Linked DNA regions of Magnetofaba australis IT-1. Each later gene encodes a partner of the first gene's protein in a complex. Links are inferred from orthologs where the notes say so. Each region holds a gene or a part of one and is shown on either strand. Other genes may lie near its edges. The genes, in order: MAIT1_RS07820 and eno.

What was found.
Region 2: the proteins of MAIT1_RS07820 (region 1) and eno are in contact, whole or in part, in a solved structure (PDB 2FYM), measured with the Escherichia coli proteins. The link is inferred for Magnetofaba australis IT-1 from one-to-one orthologs.

Annotation. Positions count from the first base shown.
Region 1 is NZ_LVJN01000018.1:376,933-386,979, forward strand. Bases 3,550-6,846 are described here. They hold MAIT1_RS07820 (ribonuclease E/G), read right to left. Parts: upstream 6,486-6,846; coding sequence 3,750-6,485; downstream 3,550-3,749. Other genes in these bases: MAIT1_RS07825 (RluA family pseudouridine synthase), read left to right, coding at 6,822-6,846. In the rest of the region: MAIT1_RS07800 (hybrid sensor histidine kinase/response regulator), read right to left, coding at 1-18; MAIT1_RS07805 (hypothetical protein), read left to right, coding at 230-505; MAIT1_RS07810 (response regulator), read left to right, coding at 685-1,395; MAIT1_RS07815 (sensor histidine kinase), read left to right, coding at 1,392-3,206; more of MAIT1_RS07825, read left to right, coding at 6,847-7,913; MAIT1_RS07830 (HAD family hydrolase), read left to right, coding at 7,913-8,584; MAIT1_RS07835 (IS110 family RNA-guided transposase), read right to left, coding at 9,129-10,047. UniProt on the Escherichia coli protein: Endoribonuclease that plays a central role in RNA processing and decay. Required for the maturation of 5S and 16S rRNAs and the majority of tRNAs. Also involved in the degradation of most mRNAs.
Region 2 is NZ_LVJN01000018.1:201,865-211,611, reverse strand. The notes cover bases 6,490-9,486. They hold eno (phosphopyruvate hydratase), read right to left. Parts: upstream 8,638-9,486; coding sequence 7,342-8,637; downstream 6,490-7,341. Other genes in these bases: gcvPB (aminomethyl-transferring glycine dehydrogenase subunit GcvPB), read right to left, coding at 8,746-9,486; MAIT1_RS07115 (MerR family transcriptional regulator), read right to left, coding at 6,554-7,078. Also shown: MAIT1_RS07135 (methyl-accepting chemotaxis protein), read left to right, coding at 1-2,043; acnB (bifunctional aconitate hydratase 2/2-methylisocitrate dehydratase), read right to left, coding at 2,668-5,220; MAIT1_RS07120 (S49 family peptidase), read right to left, coding at 5,421-6,416; more of gcvPB, read right to left, coding at 9,487-9,747. UniProt on the Escherichia coli protein: Catalyzes the reversible conversion of 2-phosphoglycerate (2-PG) into phosphoenolpyruvate (PEP). It is essential for the degradation of carbohydrates via glycolysis.

The DNA.
Region 1 (10,047 bases):
CTGGGTCGTATCTGACAAGGCGTTACTCCACGCGACACAATATTGCCGCGATTTGCTCTCTGCAGTGGTTGTGCTGGCGCGTCGTAACAGGCTTGGTTATGCAGGAAAAGCCTGTGGTTACGCAATGATTTGTTATAGATAACTCATTGTATAACATTCACCATAATCACTAGGCGCAGGAAAATCACCTGAAATATTTCTTCACCATCACTCAAAATTGGCCATGGTAATGCATGGTTACAAGCAATTGGCGATCTTCTCGCCCACAACAATTGCTTGTTTGGAGCATGCCATGCGCTTTCGAGTTTCCCTACATGATGGATTTCAACGGGTGGATGTGACCGTGGATGAAGCGGCTCTGCCTCGGGTCATGGACATGTTTGGATCTGCCGCTGAGGGCTCTGCACGGCGCGTGTTGGACGTGACGCCTGAAGAGATCTGCCTGCCGCAAACACAGGATTTTGGCCTGTCCGGGCCCAGTGCGACATCTTCGAGCGCGCAATAAGAAAGCTCTTCGACAGTTGCGCGGCGTTACGATGAATGCCTTGCCATACATCGATTAACGGCGCCACAATCTGCGCGCACGGTGATATAACGCCTGGGTTTCCCAGCGCGTCACTCGCCGCGCCCAGCATTCAAAAGGCGGCGGATGCGCCGCCGCCAAACCTCAAGGCGCAGTCAATTATGAGTCAATCCATTCTCATCATCGAAGACGAGCAGGACCTGGCCAGCACGCTGGAGTACAGCCTCAAGCAAGAGGGGTTTAAAACCCGCGTGGCGCTCACTGGCGAAGCGGGGCTGCCCATCGCGTTAAACGAAGGCTGGCCCGACCTGGTGGTGCTGGATCTTATGCTGCCAGGCGTTTCCGGCATTGAAGTGTGCCGTCGTTTGCGCGAAAACGAGCAGACGCGCACGTTGCCGGTGATCATGCTCACCGCGCGCGGTGAAGAGATTGATAAGGTGATGGGGTTTGAAGCCGGCGCCGACGACTATGTGGTCAAACCCTTCAAAGTGCGCGAACTGATTCTGCGCATTCGCGCTATTCTGCGTCGTATTCAACCAGAGCGGGGGGAAGCCTCGCCGCTGGTCACTTTTGGCCGCCTGAAAGTGGATTATGATGGCCACCGTGTGTGGGTGGATGGCGAAGAGACCAATCTCACCGCTATGGAGTTCAAGCTGCTGACCACCTTTCTGTCACGCAAGGGGCGGGTGCAGAATCGTGACGCCCTGCTCAACGATGTGTGGGGCGTCAACGCCTTTGTGCAGACGCGTACGGTGGACGCCCACGTCAAACGTCTGCGTGAAAAGCTCGGTCCGGCTGGCAAGTATATGGAGACCATCCGTGGCGTGGGGTACCGCTTTCGTGACCGACCCGATGATGGTGATGAAGCGTGAAGCTGCGCGTTCGCGGCAAACTCTTCCTCCTCTCCCTTCTGCTGATCGTGGCCGTGGTGCTGTCGGTTGGCTTCTATCTGGAATACGCCCTGCGCGAATGGCTGGTGGATCGCGTCACGGATGAGTTGATCAGCCACGCGCGCATGGGACGCAATCAGTTGCTCAACCCCGCTCTGCCTCTGCGCGCTGAAGAGATGGATCCCATGGCCGACGCCATCGGCCATGCGGCGGGCGCGCGCGCCACCATCGTGGTGGAGTCCGGCGTGGTGGTGGGGGATTCGGAAATCCCTCTCGACAAGCTCAGCCAACTCGACAACCACGCGGGTCGGCCTGAGATTATTCGCGCCTTCGCCGACGGCGTTGGCGTCTCCCAGCGCTACTCCAAAACCCTCAGAACAAATATGATCTATGTCGCCGCCCGCTTTGATCGGACCGATGGGCGGCGTGGGGTCATGCGCATGGCCCTGCCACTCAAAACCTTTCGTGAAATCAGTTGGCGTTTGCGACTGACTTTGGCGGTGGCGGGGTTGATGGGGTTGATCATTGCGGTGTCGGTCAGCGGCTTGGCGGCGCACTTCAGTACGCGCCGTTTTCGACAGTTGGCGGCCCACGTGGTGCAGAGCGCCAGCACGCCGCAGCGCAACCGGTTGGAGGTGCGCAGCCAGGACGAGATCGGTTGGTTGGCGGGTACGTTCAATGAGATGGCCGACGAGGTGGATACCGCGCTCAGCTCCTTGACCGCGGAGCGGGACCGATTGGCCGCCGTGTTGGAGGGGATGGCCGAAGGAGTGGTTGTGCTGGATGCGGAGCATCGCATCACGCTATTCAACCCCTCGGCGCGGGACATCCTCGGTTTGGGTCAGATGTGCCTGCATCAACCGGTTGAGAATGTTCTGGACGAAGATGACCAAGCGCCTCTGTTGGAGTTGTTGGAGAGCGAACTGGTTGGCCATGTGGAGTTGAATCTGGAGCGTGATGGGCAGGCGCGGTGGATTTTGGCCCAACTCACGCCCACAGCTTCGGGGCATAGCGCAATTCTCACTTTGCACGATGTCAGTGACCTGCGGCGCCAGGAGAAGATTCGTCAGGATTTCGTCGCCAACGTCTCCCACGAGTTGCGCACGCCGGTGAGCATTCTACAAGCCAATGCGGAGACTTTGGTTAGCGGAGCGATTGAAGATCGCGTGTATGGCCGAAAATTAGCGGAAGCTATGGAGCGCAACGCGGCGCGTTTGGCGGATATCATCTCCAAGCTGCTGGACCTGTCGCGCATCGAGTCCGATGGCTATGTGATCCGCATGGAGGCGGTCAATATCAGCGCCTGTGTTGAGCATGTCATTGAGACGCTTAAGCCCATCGCCTCGGAACGCTCGGTGTTTTTCCGCAATCGGGTGGAGGCGCAGAACTACGCGGTGGGCGATCGCGAAGCCATTGAGGAGATCCTCAGCAATCTTCTGGGCAATGCGGTGAAGTATATTCCTCCTGGCTCACAGGTGACGGTGTTGATGCGTCCGTCGCCGCCACACCATTGGCGGGTGATGGTCACAGACAATGGCCCAGGTATCGATCCCATCCACTTCGACCGTCTGTTTGAGCGCTTTTATCGCGTGGATAAGGGGCGCGCGCGCGAGATGGGCGGAACCGGATTGGGTCTTTCCATCGTTAAACGCTTGGTGATCAAGCTCGGCGGCGAAGTGGGCGTGGAGGGGGTGAAGCCCAATGGGGTCTGCTTCTGGTTTACCCTGCGGCGATTGGAAACGCCAGCTAAACGGAGCGCGGATGACGTCGATGAGGAGTTGATCTCCATATAAGGTTGGGTTGAGCGATAGCCGGTCAAATTTACAATCGGACACAGAGGCAAAGGGTCGGAATGCTGGAGCATACTGGGGCTTCCCCCCAGACTCCATGAGGGCGCTGGCCTCCACCAGAGCCCTCGATATCTTCCAGTACCCCTGTGTTCATTTTTGAAAGCTATAGTCAGTCGAATTCAAAATTGGACATTGGCGATTTTGAAGATGGAAGATATCGAGGGCTCCGCCCTCGAGCTCCCAACTTCCACACCATGGGGCGCTGCCCCTTACCCCGCTGGGGGCGCGGCTCCCCTGACCCCGCCGCCGACTGGTCGGCGGCCAATAGTCAGCGCGAGCTTCACTTGTGTCACGCAGACATTGGTCGTTCTGTGCAGTTTTGGTTTTGACTCACCATAGCGACGATATTGCCGCATTGTGTGAAGATTGGTTCCTGTGTGATTTTGGTTTTGATTGGCGATAAACAATACCACAGTAAAAAAGGGCGCGACTGTGAAACAGTCGCGCCCTTTTTGCATCGTGCAAGATCAATAAAACCCGACCAGTTCACTCGTCGCCGGAAGAGCCATCCGGTTTTGCCGAGGGGGGGGCGGACGGTTTGGTTTCGTCGCTGCTGGCGGTGCTTTTACGCGAGCGTGAGCGGGTTGCGCCGCTGCTGCGGGTGCTGGTGCGACGCTTGCGCGGCGCGCGTTTGGGCTTCTCAGTAGGCGGCTCTTCGGCGACCAGTACGTTGCCGTTGACGTCATCCTCCTCCCGAGGTTCGGGGGGCAAAACATTGCCGTTGGGTTCGTCAACCGGCTCACTGGGCGCCACATTGCCCACATTGTCCGCGACGACGCGCATATTCTCCATGCCGGGCATATCTGGCTGCGGCGCTTCAGCGGGGTCCATCATCGGCGGTTGCTGATCGCCTTGCGCACTCTCCTCAGCCCCACTGGCGCGGCGCGAAGAGCTGCGACGACGGCGCCGCTTGCGTTTGGGCTTGGCGGCTTCATCGCCCTCTTCTGTGGGGGCAGCCTCAGGCGTCGCAACGGTATCGTCGCCTTGCGACTCGGTTTGCGCTGTGACATCAGCGGGCGCGTTGTCTCCGCCTTCGGCGGAATCACTGGATTCTGTAGAGGACTGGGCAGTCGACTGCGTTGCGGCCTCCGCGCTATCGCCTTCGCCGCCGCTCTTTCTGCGACGCCGACGCCGACGCTTTTTACGCCCGCTCTTCTGTCCATCCTCATCGGTAGCCGACTCGTCAGCCGCGGGTTGCTTGGCCTCGGCAACGGGGCTGGCCTCTGCGCTGCTCTCTTTGGCTGGCGGGTTCTCTTTTCTGCGATTATCGCGCTTATTGCTGCGCGCGCTGTTGCGACTGTTGTTCTCTTCGCCGGCGACGCCTTCGCCCTTTTCGCGGCGGAAATTGGGCGTCTCCATGGCGGCGTCGCCCTGGATGATGATCTCCAGTTCGTTGGCGCTCTCCATCTCCGCTAACTGCGCCCGCTTGTTGTTGAGCAGGTAGTTGGCCACCGCTTGTGGGGCGGTGTAGACCAGGCGCTTATGGCGACCGGAGTAGGCCTCCTCTTCCAGGCAGCGGAATAGGCGGATAGCGGTGGACTCCACCGAACGGATGGTGCCCAGACCGCTACAGCGGGGGCATACCTCCCGGTTGCTCTCGGCAAATGCCGGTTTCATGCGTTGTCGGGAGAGCTCCATCAAGCCAAATTGGGAGATTTTTCCCAATTGAATTTTGGCGCGATCGTTCTTGAACGCCTCCTTCAGGCGCTTCTCCACGTCCAGATTGTGCTTGCGCTCCTCCATATCGATGAAGTCCAGCACCACCAATCCGCCCAAGTCGCGCAGACGCAACTGCCGGGCGATCTCATCCACCGCCTGCATGTTGGTTTTGAACGCGGTGTTCTCGACGTTTTTCTCCTTGGTGGAACGACCGGAGTTGACGTCGATGGAGACCAGCGCCTCGGTGGGCTCAATGATGATATAGCCGCCGGATTTGAGCGAGATGACGCGATCGTGCATCGACTCAATCTGATTCTCCACCTGATAGCGGGAGAACAGCGGCAGTTTGTCTTTGTAGGGCTGCACCACCTTGACGTAGCGCGGCATTAGCAGTCGCATGAAGTCCTTGCCGCGTCGATAGGCGTCGTTGCCTTCGATGAGGATCTCTTCCATATCGGTGGTGTATAGATCGCGGATGGTGCGGATGATCAGTTCGCCCTCTTCGTGGATCAGAGCGGGGGCTTTGGACTTTTCACACTTATCCTGAATGGTCTTCCACAGTCGCGTCAGGTAGCTCATGTCGCGGCTGATTTCGCGCTTGGTGCGCTCCAGACCGGCGGTGCGAATGATCAGGCTCATCTCCTGGGAGATCTCCATGGTGGCAAGCATCTTTTTCAGCGTTTTGCGCGCTGCGCCATCCATGATTTTACGGGAGATGCCGCCGCCGCCTACGGTTTCGGGCAGCAGAACGGTGTAGCGACCGGCCAGGGAGATATTGGTGGTCAGGGAGGCGCCTTTGGTGCCGCGCGCCTCCTTGATGACCTGCACCAGGACGGTTTGGCCTTTGGTCAGAATCTTCTGAATGGGGATGTTGCGACGGCGACGGGTGCGCGTGGGGCGGGCGCGGGAGGGGCTATCACTCTCTTCAGCCCCATCTTCGTCATCCAACGCGGCATCATCATCATCGTCAACCGGGGACTCGTCGTCTTCCTCATCGGAGTCGTCGTCATCGGAGTCGTCCTCTTCCGACTCATCCGCGGATTCGTCGGCATCCTGCTCGGAGTCGGACCCACCCGCACCCTCTGCGCTATCTTCGTCGGCGTTGGGCTCGGCGTCAGTACTGGCTTCGACTTCAGTATCAACGCTTTGCTCAGCCTGATCGGCGTCACTCTCCTGCGGCTGCTCCTCAGTGGACTCCGAGGCTTCTGTCACCGCCTCCAACGGCGCCTCTTGGGCGCTGCTCACCGCCTGATCATCGGGCGTGGCTTTGGCTTTGGCTCTGCTCCGCCCAGGCGGCGGGGCGTCATTTTGGACCTCATCCTCAGGATAGTACTTGGGATGAATGTCATTGATGGAGAGGAAGCCTTGGCGTCCGCCGTTGAAATCGACGAAGGCGGCTTGTAGGGAGGGCTCCACCCGGGTCACGCGGCCCAGGTAGACGTTGCCTTTGATCTGTTCTTTGGTGGAGGTCTCGATATCCAGATCGAGGAGGCGTTGATCTTCAACAATGGCGACGCGCACTTCTTCATCATGAGTGGCGTCCACCAGCATGCGCTTGGTCATGTGGGGGGATAACTCCGTGTGTTTGGCCCACGCCACCGCACCGCTGGCGACTGCAAGCTGGTGGCGATAACGTGGACGTCGTAAGGGCGAATCCGGCGGCGCAAGGGCGCTGCGTCGGCTTCGGTCTAATCTCTTAATGAATTCCAACAAACCCGCGCGTTTTCACTCAGGCTTCGGACCTGGGACAACATGAGCGGGGAAAAATGTGTCTGAACGCGCAACGCGCATATGGCGCAAAGGCTGCGATGCCAGTATGCTCGGGCCTGCTCAAGCCACATCGGCGAGCAGAAAATTTCGAACATTGTACGGATCTCCAATCCCAAAAGCAAAGAAGCCGTGAACGAACCTGTCAGAAAAACGCCCGCCCGGCAGGAACCCGTAGACGCTGAGTTTGATGGTCAGCGCCTCGATCGGTTCCTAACCCATCACATTCCCGGCATGCCGCGCGGTGAAATTCAGCGCTTGATGCGCACCGGACAGGTGCGCGTTAACGGTGGCCGCGCCAAGGGGGACCGCCGCCTGGCGTTGGGCGATCAGGTGCGGATTCCGCCGCTCACCGAAGCCGATCAAAAACCCCGCGAGCGGGGCGCGGCGCCGCCTGCGGCGCTGGTCAAACGGTTGGCTGAGCGCATTATCTACCGCGATGGCTGGATGCTGGTGCTGGACAAGCCGGTGGGCGTGCCGGTGCATGGCGGCAGCGGGCACGAATGGGGGGTGGTGGACGCCATGCGCGTCTATCTGGATGAGTTGGGCGTGGTGGCCAGCCCGGAGTTGTGTCACCGCCTGGATAAGGAGACCTCGGGGTGTCTGGTGTTTGGCCTGACCCCGAAAGCGGTGCGCGAGTTGACGCGGGCGTTTCGCGACGGCGAGGTGGAGAAGCAATACCTCACCCTGGTGCAGGGGGCGCCCAAACCGCAAGGTCGGATTGCGCGCAATCTGGCCAAAGGTCAAGTGCGCGGTGGAGAACGCATGGTCGCCGCTTCTGATGGGGAGGGGCAGGAGGCCGCCACCCGCTACGCGATGCACGAACGTTTCAGCTTCTGCGCATTGATGGAGGCGACGTTGGAGACCGGGCGCACCCACCAGATTCGCGTCCATTTCCAGGATCTGGGCCACCCGGTGGCCGGTGATGGCAAATATGGCGATAAAAGCTTTAATCAACAGATGAAGTCGGTGGGCCTCAAGCGCATGTTCCTGCATGCATGGCGTCTGCGCCTCAAGCACCCGCATGAAGGGCGCTGGATGGAGTTCACCGCGCCGCTGGATGATGGCCTGCAAAGCGTGCTCACAGCGCTGCGTGACTCTGCGCCCAAAAGCAGTCGGCCGCGCCAGACGCAACCGGCGCAACGCGTCCAGGGCAAGGGCGCACAGCCGAGGAGTGAACGACGCGGCGGCGCGCCCAGCGCCCGACGTCGTGGAGGCAAATGATGAGCAGCAATCGCTATGAGTTGGTGATTTTCGATGTCGACGGCACCTTGATGGACTCCTTGGGGGCGATCTCCCATGTGGTCAATCTGTCGCTCAAGGAGCTGGGGCTGCCCACCATCAGCCACGCCAGCGTGGGGGCCATTGTTGGCCTGTCGCTGGACGCCGCCGCGCAGCGCCTTCTGCCCAGCGCCACTCAGCAGACCCGCGACCAGTTGGTGGCGCTCTATCGCCAGCACTATAAAGCGTTGGCCGACGCCAATTCGTTGGACCATGAACTCTTTCCCGGCGTGCGCGACACTCTCTACGAACTGAAGGGGCGCGGCGTCACCCTGGCCCTGGCCACGGGAAAATCCATGCGCGGGGTGGAGCGCATGATCGAAGAGCAGAACTTCCATGGCCTGTTCGCCGCCATCAAAACCGCCGATTGCGCCCCCTCCAAACCCCATCCCGGAATGCTGGAGCAGGCGTTGGCGGAGACCGCCATGCCGCCGGAGATGGCGTTGATGGTGGGCGACACCGATTTTGACCTGCTTATGGCCAACAGCGCTGGGGTGGACGCCTGCGCGTTCCCCTCCGGCGCGCATCCGCGTGAGCGTTTGGCCGCCGCCAACCCCAAATATTGGATCGACGCCATTCCGCAGGTGTTGGATATCGTCAGCGGCAAGCGCTAAAGTCAGTCGAAATCAAAATTGGACCTTGGCGATTTTGAAAATGGAGGATATCGAGAGCTATGCCCTCTAGCTCCCAAAGTCAAAATCCAAACCGTGATTCGGGCCATCCATGGCCCTCACCCTTCGGGCTCGCTGCGCGAGTCCGATTCGGCAATCCTGCCGAATCGTGGGCGCTGCCCATGTATGGTCCGCTCCGCCACGGCAAGAGAAAATATCCATGTATGGTCCGCTCCGCCACGGCATGTATGGTCCGCTCCGCCACGGCAAGAGAAAATGTCCACTGATGTGTGAGGCTTAGTCGCGCCCATGTATCCGGCCTGTTGATGAGGGGCTTGTCGCCCTCTGGCCCTGATGGAATTTGCGCGTGGCCCTCCTCAACACACCCTCGGCCTCTATGGGCCCTTGGGCGAAACAGGTTCTTGACCACGCAGGGCTATGCCGTTTCACGCCATCAATCTCGACTCTCTCTCGCAACCTGGCTGGTGGGATCTCTTTCTCTTTCCTTATCGGCCTGTTTTTCTTTTAGAGTTGTATTGCGCTCTCTCTACACAGCGGCGCTGGCCCCATAGGCCTCCTGCTTCACCAGCATCGCCCACGCGCTGCGCGCCATGCGGTTGGCCAGCGCCACCACTGCTCTATTTGCGCCGCGACGTTCCGACACCGACACTGCCCACTGGCTGCGGCGATCCGGCTTGTTTTCACACACGCGCAACGCCGCCCGCGCCCCATGAATCAACAGGGTGCGAAGATAACCGTTTCCCCGCTTGCTGATCCCCGTCAGCCACGCCTTGCCCCCTGTGGAGTGCTGATTGGGAACCAACCCTATCCATGCCGACAGCTCCCGGCCATTCTTAAACGCCCGCACATCCCCCACCGACGCCAACAGCGCCGTCGCCGTGATCGGTCCCACTCCCGGGATCGTCATCAGCAATCGACACTGCGGCTCCGCCTTGGCCAGCGCCTCAATCTCACGCTCATATTTGCCGATACGCTCATCCAAATGCGCCAGCTCATCGCGCTCATCCTCCAGAATTACGCGAAAATTGGCGCTCATTTCCGAGCTCTCATCACTCAAAATCAGCACAATCGCCCGCCGCGCCTGCTTGATGCTCTTGGGAAAGACAATCCCATACTCGGCAAGCAGTCCGCGAATCTGGTTCACCAACGCCGTGCGGTTCTTCACCGCCAGACTGCGTATCCGATGCAGCGACAATATCTCTTGCTGGGCAACGCTTTTGATCCCCACAAAACGCATATTCGGACGCTGTACCGCTTCACATATCGCCTCAGCGTCCACGCTGTCGTTCTTGTGCCGCTTCACGTAGGGCTTCACATATTGCGGCGCCATCAAACGCACTTCATGCCCATATCCCTGAAATTTCCGCGCCCAATGGTGGGCGCCGCTACTGGCTTCCATCCCCACCAGGCACGGCGGCAGTTGCGCCATGAACTCCAGTAACTTA
Region 2 (9,747 bases), 180 kb from region 1 along the record:
GCGCACCAAACTCTGAGCGCCTATCAGAAGCTGGCAGGACTCAGCGCCGCCGAGAAGTCCTCTGTCGGCCTGCTTGCCGAGTTGGCCGACAAGTTGGGTGAGCCGGCCATCGCCACACAGTCTGAACAGGCGCTACAAAGCTTAAGCGAACAGTTCACCAAACGTGTGGCCGCAGACCACGGCGCCATCACCTCCAGCCTCTCTGGCGTCTCTACCCTGCTGCTGTGGATTCTTCTGCCCGCACTGCTGATGAGTTTGGCGTTCGCCTTTGTCACCCGCGCCTTTGTGCTGGCCAAAGCCGCCAGAATCACCGAAACCCTGGAGCTGCTCACTCATGGCGACTTGACCCGCCGCATCGCCGTGCCGGAAACCCCCGACGAATTGGACCAGTTGGCCATGGGGGTCAACCGCATGTCCGATAGCCTGGTGAAGATGATTCGCAACGTCTCCCTGCGTTCGGCCACGCTGGATGCAGTGATCAACGAGTCCCAAGGGGTCAAGGATCTGCTCAACAAAGACGCCAAACAGGCCCACGAGCGCACCTATGAAGCGGTGGCGCGCAACTCCGGCGTGGATGAGGATTTCACCGATCTGAAAAACCACATCGATAAAGTGTCGACCAACTTCACCACGGTATACGACGCCGCGCTGTCGCTGACCGAGCGCATCAGCGCCATCGCCGACGCCTCAGCCTCGGCGGAAGAGAACGTCTCATCGGCCGCCCGCTCCACCCAGGAGATGGCCGCCAATATCAATGAAATCAATCAGGATCTCGATAGCGTCAACGCCTCCATGCAGGAGGTCGCCAGCAAAATCGGCGACATCAATCAATCCATTCAGGAGGTCAACGAACGCTGCGTCACCGCCAACGCCGAGTCGCAACGCACCAAGGTGCAGTCGCAGGAATCCATGGAGCGGATGACCAAGCTGGCCGATTCCGCCCACTCCATTGAAGCGGTGGTGGAGATCATCAACGACATCGCCGAGCAGACCAATATGCTGGCGCTCAACGCCGCCATCGAAGCCGCCGGCGCCGGTGATGCGGGCAAGGGCTTTGCCGTGGTGGCCAACGAAGTCAAAGAGCTGGCGCGGCAGACCACAGAATCCACTCTGCTGATCCGGGAACGTATTGACGAAATCCAGGATGGCGCCCGCGACGCCGCCAACGCCAGCAAACACGTCAGCGAGAGCATCGAGCAGATCGCCGCCATTAATAACGAGATCAACACCCTGGTGGGCGAGCAGAACCACACCATCGGCGTCATCTCCCACTCCATGCAGGAGGTCTCACAAGCCGCCCTGCGCGTCTCCGGCAACGCTCAGGAGATCTCTGAGAGCGCTGGCGCCATCACCGCCGCCAGCCAGAGCGCCGACGCCAGCGTGCGCGAGATCACCGCCATGAGCGCCCAGGCTTCCAGTGACGCCGCCTCGCTTACCGAACTGGGGCAGCAGTCGCAGCAGTTGGCCGAAGAGGCCAAGACCATGGGCACCAACATCTTCTCCGCCTCCTGTGAGGTGCAGAAGAACGGCATCCAGACCATGAATCTGGTCAATATGATGAACGGCTCCATCCACCAGACCGAAATGTTGGTGGAGGTGATTCAGGAGACCAGCACCGCGCTACTGCAATCCACCGAAGGGCTGCGCATCGGCAACCCCACCTTCGATGTGCGCGCCATCAAACTGGCCCACCTGGGTTGGTTGACCAAGCTGGAGCACGTCATTCGCGGGCGCGTGAGCCTGTCGCCCAACGAAGTGGCCACCGGGCGCGATTGCGCCTTCGGCAAGTGGTACTACAGCTCCGGCGTGGAACTGTTCGGCGACCTGCCGGTGTTCCAGCATCTGGGCGAAGTGCACCTCAAAGTGCATGAAACTGCGCGTGAAGTGGTGCATCTGGCGCATGAGCAGAAGACCGAAGAGGCCATCGTCAAGATGTCTGATTTCAACAATCTGCGCCGTCAACTGTTCGAACTTCTCGATGAGGTATTCCAGGACTGCAAGGCCATCGCCATCGTCAACCCGGACCAGCAATCCAACCCGTAAACCCGCCGCTTGCGCCAGGATGGCGCGGCGTATCCTGACGATGCGGAAACTCTTGACCGGGCGCATATGGAGAAGTAGGATATGCGCTCTTCAAATTGACAGCCTCACGCCGCCTTAGCTCAGCTGGTAGAGCAGCGCATTCGTAATGCGGAGGTCGTAGGTTCGAATCCTATAGGCGGCACCACTCTAACCCTCTGATTTCCCTATATTCTGCCGTTCGATATCGTTGTATGTTGAACAAATAATCAGAAAATGGGACAAAAGTGGGACAGAAAAGCCCCGAAATCCTCGTGATTTCGGGGCTTTTGTTTTTCACCAATGATACGTGTTCTAACTCAAAGCGAGTCTTGGCGATTCTGGAAATGAAAGATATCGAGGGCTACGCCCTCGAGCTCCCAAGATCATAAGCCACACCGTGGGCTCCGCCCACACCCGCTGGGGGCGCGGCCCCCAGACCCCGCCGCCGACCAGTCGGCGGCAAATAATCAGCGCAAGCCGAACCTGCATCACGCAAACATTGGCCGTTTTGTACGGTTTTGGTTTCGCATTGCACAAAAAATCCCCTGGAGGAGATCCTCCAGGGGATTTTCACTTCAACGCCAGCGGCCAGGCCGCCGGGCGGGATTAGGCAGCGGCGATGGGAATGATGCCGCTGTTTTCGTAGTCCGGGATCTCATGGAAGTTGAGATAACGGTACAGCTCATCGGCGTTGGGATCGATCTTCTCCTTGGCGATGGCCAGATACTCCTCCGCCGTGGGGATCTTACCCATCATGGCGCACACCGCAGCCAACTCGGCGGAACCGAGATAGACCTGCGCGCCTTTGCCCATGCGGTTGTCGAAGTTGCGCGTGGAGGTGGAGAACACCGTGGCGTTGTCCTTCACCCGCGCCTGGTTGCCCATGCACAGGGAGCAGCCGGGCATCTCGGTGCGGGCGCCGGACTTGCCGAAGATGTTGTACACACCCTCTTCGATGAGCTGCTGCTCATCCATGCGGGTGGGCGGCACCACCCACATGCGGCCATCAATCTGCGGCTGACCGTCGAGAATCTTGGCGGCGGCGCGGAAGTGACCGATGTTGGTCATGCAGGAGCCCAGGAACACTTCGTCGATGGTGTCGCCAGCGACGTCGGAGAGGGTCTTTACATCGTCTGGATCGTTGGGGCAGCAGACGATGGGCTCCTTGATCTCGGACATGTTGATCTCGATCACCTTAGCGTACTCGGCGTCGGCGTCCGGTTGCAGCAGCGTGCCGTTGGCGATCCACTCCTCCACCGCATCGATGCGGTTTTGGATGGTCTGCGCATCGCCGTAGCCGCGCTTGATCATATTCTTCATCAGCGTGACGTTGGATTTCAAATACTCCACCACCGGCTCGCGATTCAGATGCACGGTGCAGGCCGCCGCCGAGCGCTCGGCGGAGGCGTCGGCCAGTTCGAACGCCTGCTCGACTTTCAGGTCGGGCAGACCTTCGATCTCCAGGATCTTACCGGAGAAGATGTTCTTCTTACCGGCTTTGGCCACGGTCAGGTCGCCATTCTGGATCGCCACGTAAGGAATGGCGTTGACCAGATCGCGCAGGGTGATGCCCGGCTGCAACTCGCCGGTGAAGCGCACCAGCACCGACTCGGGCATCACCAGCGGCATGGAGCCGGTGGCGGCGGCGAAGGCCACCAGACCGGAACCCGCCGGGAAGCTGATGCCGATGGGGAAGCGGGTGTGGGAGTCGCCACCGGTGCCCACGGTGTCGGGGATCAACAGACGGTTGAGCCAGGAGTGCACCACGCCGTCTCCCACGCGCAGCGCCAGGCCTTTACGCTCCTGGATGAACTGCGGCAGGGTGTTGTGGGTTTTGATGTCCACCGACTTCGGGTACGCGGCGGTGTGGCAGAAGCTCTGCATCATCATGGGCGAAGAGAAGCCCAGGCAAGCCAGCTCCTTGATTTCGTCGCGGGTCATGGGGCCGGTGGTGTCCTGGGAGCCCACGGTGGTCATGAACGGCTCGCAGTATTCGCCGGGACGCACGCCGGTTTTGCCCACGGCCTTGCCCACCATCTTCTGCGCCAGGGAGTAGCCTTTACCGGAATCGGCGGGCTGCACCGGGTCGGTGAACAGGTCGATGGGGCCCATGCCCAGCGCTTCGCGGGCTTGAGCGGTCAATTTTCGACCGATGATCAACGGCACGCGGCCGCCGGCGCGCACTTCGTCGGCCAGGGTGTTGGGCTTCAATTCGAAGCTGGCCACCTCGGCGCCGTCGCGCATGATCTTGCCGGTTTTGGTGTTGATGGTGATCACGTCGCCGGAGTTCAGACCGGTGACGTCACACTGAATCGGCAGCATGCCGGAGTCTTCAGCGGTATTGAAGAAGATGGGGGCGATCACGCCGCCGATCACCACGCCGCCGGTGCGTTTGCCGGGCACGTAAGGGATGTCGCGGCCGGTGTGCCAGATCACCGAGTTGGCGGCGGACTTACGCGACGAGCCGGTGCCCACCACGTCGCCCACATAGGCCACCGGGTAGCCCTTCTGTTTGAGCTCGATGAGCTGCTCCAGACCGCCAGGCATGCGGTTGACCAGCATCGCTTTGGCGTGCTGCGGGATATCCGGACGGCTCCAGGCTTCGGAGGCGGGAGAGAGGTCGTCGGTGTTGGTCTCGCCATCCACCTTGAACACGGTGACGGTGACCTCTTCGGGCATCTCCGGCTTGCTGGTGAACCACGTGGCGTTGGCCCAGTTCTCCAGCACCTGTTTGGCTTTGGGGTTGCTCTTGGCCTTGTCGGCGACATCCTTGAAGGCGTCATACACCAACAGGGTGTTGGAGAGCGCGTCCACCGCCACGTCGGCCAGCTCGGCGATATCCAGCAGGTCGATCAACGGAGCCACGTTGTAGCCGCCCATCATGGTGCCCAGCAGCTCGGTGGCGCGCTTGGGGTCGATCAGGGAGCAGGAGACCGCGCCGCCGGCCACAGCGGCCAGGAACTCGGCTTTCACTTTGGAGGCGTCGTCCACGCCGGGGGGCACCTGATTGGAGATCAGGTCCACCAGCGTCTCCTCTTCGCCCGCCGGGGGATTTTTCAGCAACTCGACCACGGCTTGGGTCTGTTCAGCGTTCAGGGGCAGCGGGGGCAACCCCTCTTTGGCGCGTTCAGCCACATGTTGGCGATAAGCTTCGAGCATGATTCTCCTCCAGAAAGCTGGTCGCAGATGCGCCTATTCACATCTGACAACACCAGCATCATTCACAGAAATGGCCTGAAAGATAGACTGACTCGCTCCGCTTGGCAAGCAACTTTTCACGCAATCCGCGCAATGATTGGCGCCAGCCGCAGCAGCGGGCGGCAAGTGAGCGCGCCCAACCTGCAGTCAGACTATTTGGATCAACGCAACTGCAATCCCATTCCATTCCATAATGCTGATGACGCGCTGGCGCCCATGCGGCGGGCAAAGCGATCAAACAGCGGCTCTTCGGATGAGTAATCGACGATATCTTCGGCTTTGACTTTGTCGCGGGCAATGGCCTCCAGCGACGCCAAACCGTCGATCAAACCCAACTCCAGCGCCTGTTCGCCGGTCCAGAACAGACCGTTGAAGAGGGTGTCGTCATCGGCCTTGAGCCGTTCGCCCCGAGCGCGTTTGATCACCTCAATGAACTGGCCGTGGATCACGCTGAGAAGCTTCTTGGCGTGGGCGCGCTCGGTCTCATCCACCGGCTGCATGGGGCTCAGGAACGCCTTATGCGTGCCGCTGGTGAGGGTGCGGTCCTCCAACCCCAGCTTCTGCAGCGCCTCGGTGAATCCCATGCCGGGCATCACCACACCCACCGACCCCACCAGCGTGGCTTTGTCGGCGTAGATCTGGTCGGCGGCGGAGGCGATGTAGTAGCCGCCGGAGGCGCACATATCCTCCAGCGCGGCGTAGACGGGTATTTTCTCATATTTGGCGCGCAGACGGCGGATCTCATCGTGCACCATGCCCGATTGCACCGCGCTGCCGCCGGGGCTGTTGATCTGCACCACCACCGCGCTGGTCTGCTTATCCTTGAAGGCGGCGCGCAGCCCCTCGATCACCTTTTCGGCGCTGTTCTGGCCATCGGGCAGAATCGCCCCATCGATGCGCACCACGGCGGTGTGTTTATCGGCATCCGACAACGATTCAGCGTCGGCCAGCAGATCGTCCTTGATGCTCAAAGCCAAAAAAACCAACAGATAGAGGGCGATGAACAGGCGGAACAGATTCTTGCCCCAACGGGCGCGTTTCTGTTCACGCAGGGAGTCGCCGACGATGCGCTGCATCGCCACACGCTCCTGCATGCGGTTATCTTCCAGCGCAGTCAACAGCCGTTGCAGGCGCTGATCGGTCTCATTGTCACTCATGGGATTACGCCAACGCCCATCGTTAATGGTGTGAATTTGGATGGGAAAAGGGTGGCGCAGATGGGCAGGGATGGCAAGGGTTGACGCACCAGGGCGTCAACCCTTGTACAGGATGCAAGGAGAGCCTAGCGCACGGCTCAGGCGCCCGCAGCGGCGCCCGCATGGGAGTCGGGTCGCATGCGCGGCTGCATGGAGAGCTGGTCGGGGTTCTTAAAGCGAATATCGACAAAGTTCTTGAGCATGCTCACGCAGAAGCGCATGCCATAGACTTCGCACTCGCGGCACTCCTGGGTGTTCTGAGTGCACATGTTGTTCTTGTTGGCCCAACAGGGGGTCTTGTTGTCATGGATCACCGGGCAGTTGTGTTTGCCCTCGAAGGTGCACGCTTTGCTCTCCCAACAAGGGATCAGCGACATCAGGCGACGGATGCCGGCGATGCTGATGCCCGCCTTGATCATCTTGCGCACTTCGATGAGCCACTCCACGTCGCGTTCGGTGAAGTAGCGGGTGCCCGCCGAATTCTTGTAGGCGATGAACAGCCCTTCGCGCTCATACATGTGGATGGTGCGGATACTAATATCCAGCCGCTTGGCCACCACGCCGATTTTGACCATTTCGTTTTGGTCAACGTGCGTTCCACACGCGCTTGCTTTTGCGTCCATGGTAATCCCCCCTTAGGAATATGACTCACAAATCAGTGTGCATCCCGACGATCATCTGCTTTTTTTATTTTTGATGTCGTCAAATATAATTCATCTGGATATAAATATAAACCGCAAATATGTCGGGTGATCACCTGAAAGGCATTTTCACAAATCCAGTGCAGCCCGCGCCCACAGGCGATTGAGGAGGCATTGCGTCAGGCAAAAAAAAGAGGCCCTCACGGGCCTCTTTATATCGACATCCATTCAACGTCTTACAATCGTCATCCCAAATTCAGATTGTAGAAGGCGCCACGGCCGTCAAAACGGGCGGCCTCGCCCAGCTCCTCTTCGATGCGCAGCAGCTGGTTGTATTTGGCGATGCGATCGGAGCGGCTCATGGAGCCGGTTTTGATCTGACCGGCGTTGGTGGCCACGGCGATATCGGCGATGGTGGCGTCTTCGGTTTCGCCGGAGCGGTGGGAGATAACCGCCGTGTAGCGGGCGCGCTGAGCCATTTCGACCGCTTCAAAGGTTTCGGTCAGGGTGCCGATCTGGTTCACCTTCACCAGGATCGAGTTACCGATGCCTTTGTCGATGCCTTGCGCCAGGATCTTGGTGTTGGTGACGAACAGGTCGTCGCCCACCAGCTGGATGCGGCCGCCCAGGGCGTCGGTGAGCGCCTGCCAGCCGTCCCAGTCGGACTCGTCACAGCCATCTTCGATGGAGACAATGGGGTACTTGCCGCACAGATCTTCATAGAAGCGCACGATCTCGTCCACCCCCATGGAGCGGCCTTCGCCGGAGAGATCATAGGTGCGGTTGTTCTTGTTGTAGAACTCCGAGGAGGCGCAATCCAGCGCCAGCAGGATGTCGTCGTTGGGACGATAACCGGCGCGCTCGACGGCTTGCATGATCACCGACAGCGCCTCTTCATTGGAGCCGAGGTTGGGGGCAAATCCGCCCTCATCGCCCACCGCCGTGTTCAGCCCTTTGTCATGCAGCACCTTGCGTAGGTTGTGGAACACCTCGGCGCCCATGCGCAGCGCCTCGCGCAGAGTCGGCGCGGAGACGGGCATGATCATGAATTCCTGGATGTCGACATTGTTGTCGGCGTGGGCGCCGCCGTTGATGATGTTCATCATGGGCACCGGCAGCAGGGAGGCGTTGGCCCCGCCCAGATAGCGATAGAGCGGCAGATCGCACTCATTGGCGGCGGCCTTGGCGGCGGCCATGGAGACGCCCAGAATGGCGTTGGCGCCCAGGTTGCCCTTGTTCTCGGTGGCGTCGGCGGCGATCAACGCGGCGTCAATGATCTTCTGATCGGCCACATCCAGCCCCAGCACCGCTTCGGCCAGATCGCCGTTGACCGACTCGACGGCTTTGAGCACGCCCTTGCCCAGGAAGCGGGCGGCGTCGCCATCGCGCAGTTCAACCGCTTCGCGGGAGCCGGTTGAGGCCCCGGAAGGCACCGCAGCGCGGCCAAATCCGCCATCTTCGGTGTAGACATCCACTTCCACGGTGGGGTTGCCGCGGGAATCGATGATCTCACGGCCATGGACTTCAATAATGCTGCTCATGGAATGGCTCTCCCTTTCTGGGCGTGTTGCCGTCGCGCGCGTAGCGCGGTTCCGATTGGGTCCAAGCAATGGACAAAAAAAACGGTTTGGATGGGCTCTTTTATACCCTCAACCCCGCGAAAACGCCAGGTCGGGCTTACGCGCCGCGCGGGTTTCATCCAGACGCGACACCGGCGTCTTATGCGGCGCGGTTTTCACCAGTTCAGGATTCTCCCGCGCCTCTTGCAGAATGGCGGTCAGAGCGTCGACGAAACGATCCAACTCCTCCCGACTTTCGCTTTCGGTGGGCTCGATGAGCATGCACTCGGGCACCAGCATGGGGAAGTAGATGGTGGGGGCGTAGAAACCGTAATCCAGCAGCCGCTTGGCCACGTCCAGCGCGCGCACGCCGGTCGCATCGGTGAGGGGTTTCAGGCTGATGATGAACTCGTGGGTGGCGCGCCGCTCGGGGAAGGCCAGTTGGAATCCCGCATCGCGCAGCCGCGCCATCAGGTAGTTGGCGTTGAGGGTGGCGTAGTCGGCCACCCGCGCGATGCCTTCGCGCCCCACCAGTCGCAGATAGGCGTAGGCGCGCAGCAGCACGCCAATATTGCCGTGAAAGGTGGACATGCGGCCAATGGAGCCGGGGCGCTCGTCACAGTGCTGCAGACGATACTCATCGCCCTCGCGCACCACCACCGGCATGGGCAGATGCGGCAGCAGACGTTCGGAGACCCCCACCGGACCGGCGCCGGGTCCGCCGCCGCCATGGGGGGTGGCGAAGGTTTTGTGCACATTCACATGCACGCAGTCGAAGCCCATGTCGCCGGGCCGCACGCGCCCGGCAATGGCGTTGAGGTTGGCGCCGTCGTAATAGAGCAAGCCGCCCGCTGCATGCACGATGGCGGAGATCTCGCTGATGCTGCGCTCGAACACCCCCAGAGTGGAGGGGTTGGTGAGCATCAGCCCGGCGGTCTGTGGCCCCACCATCTGTTTGAGCGCTTCCACATCCACGTCGCCCTGATCGGTGGTGGGGATCTCCCGCACCACGTAGCCGCACATGCTGGCGGTGGCCGGATTGGTGCCATGGGCGGCGTCGGGGGTGAGAATCTCCACCCGGGCGTCGTCGCG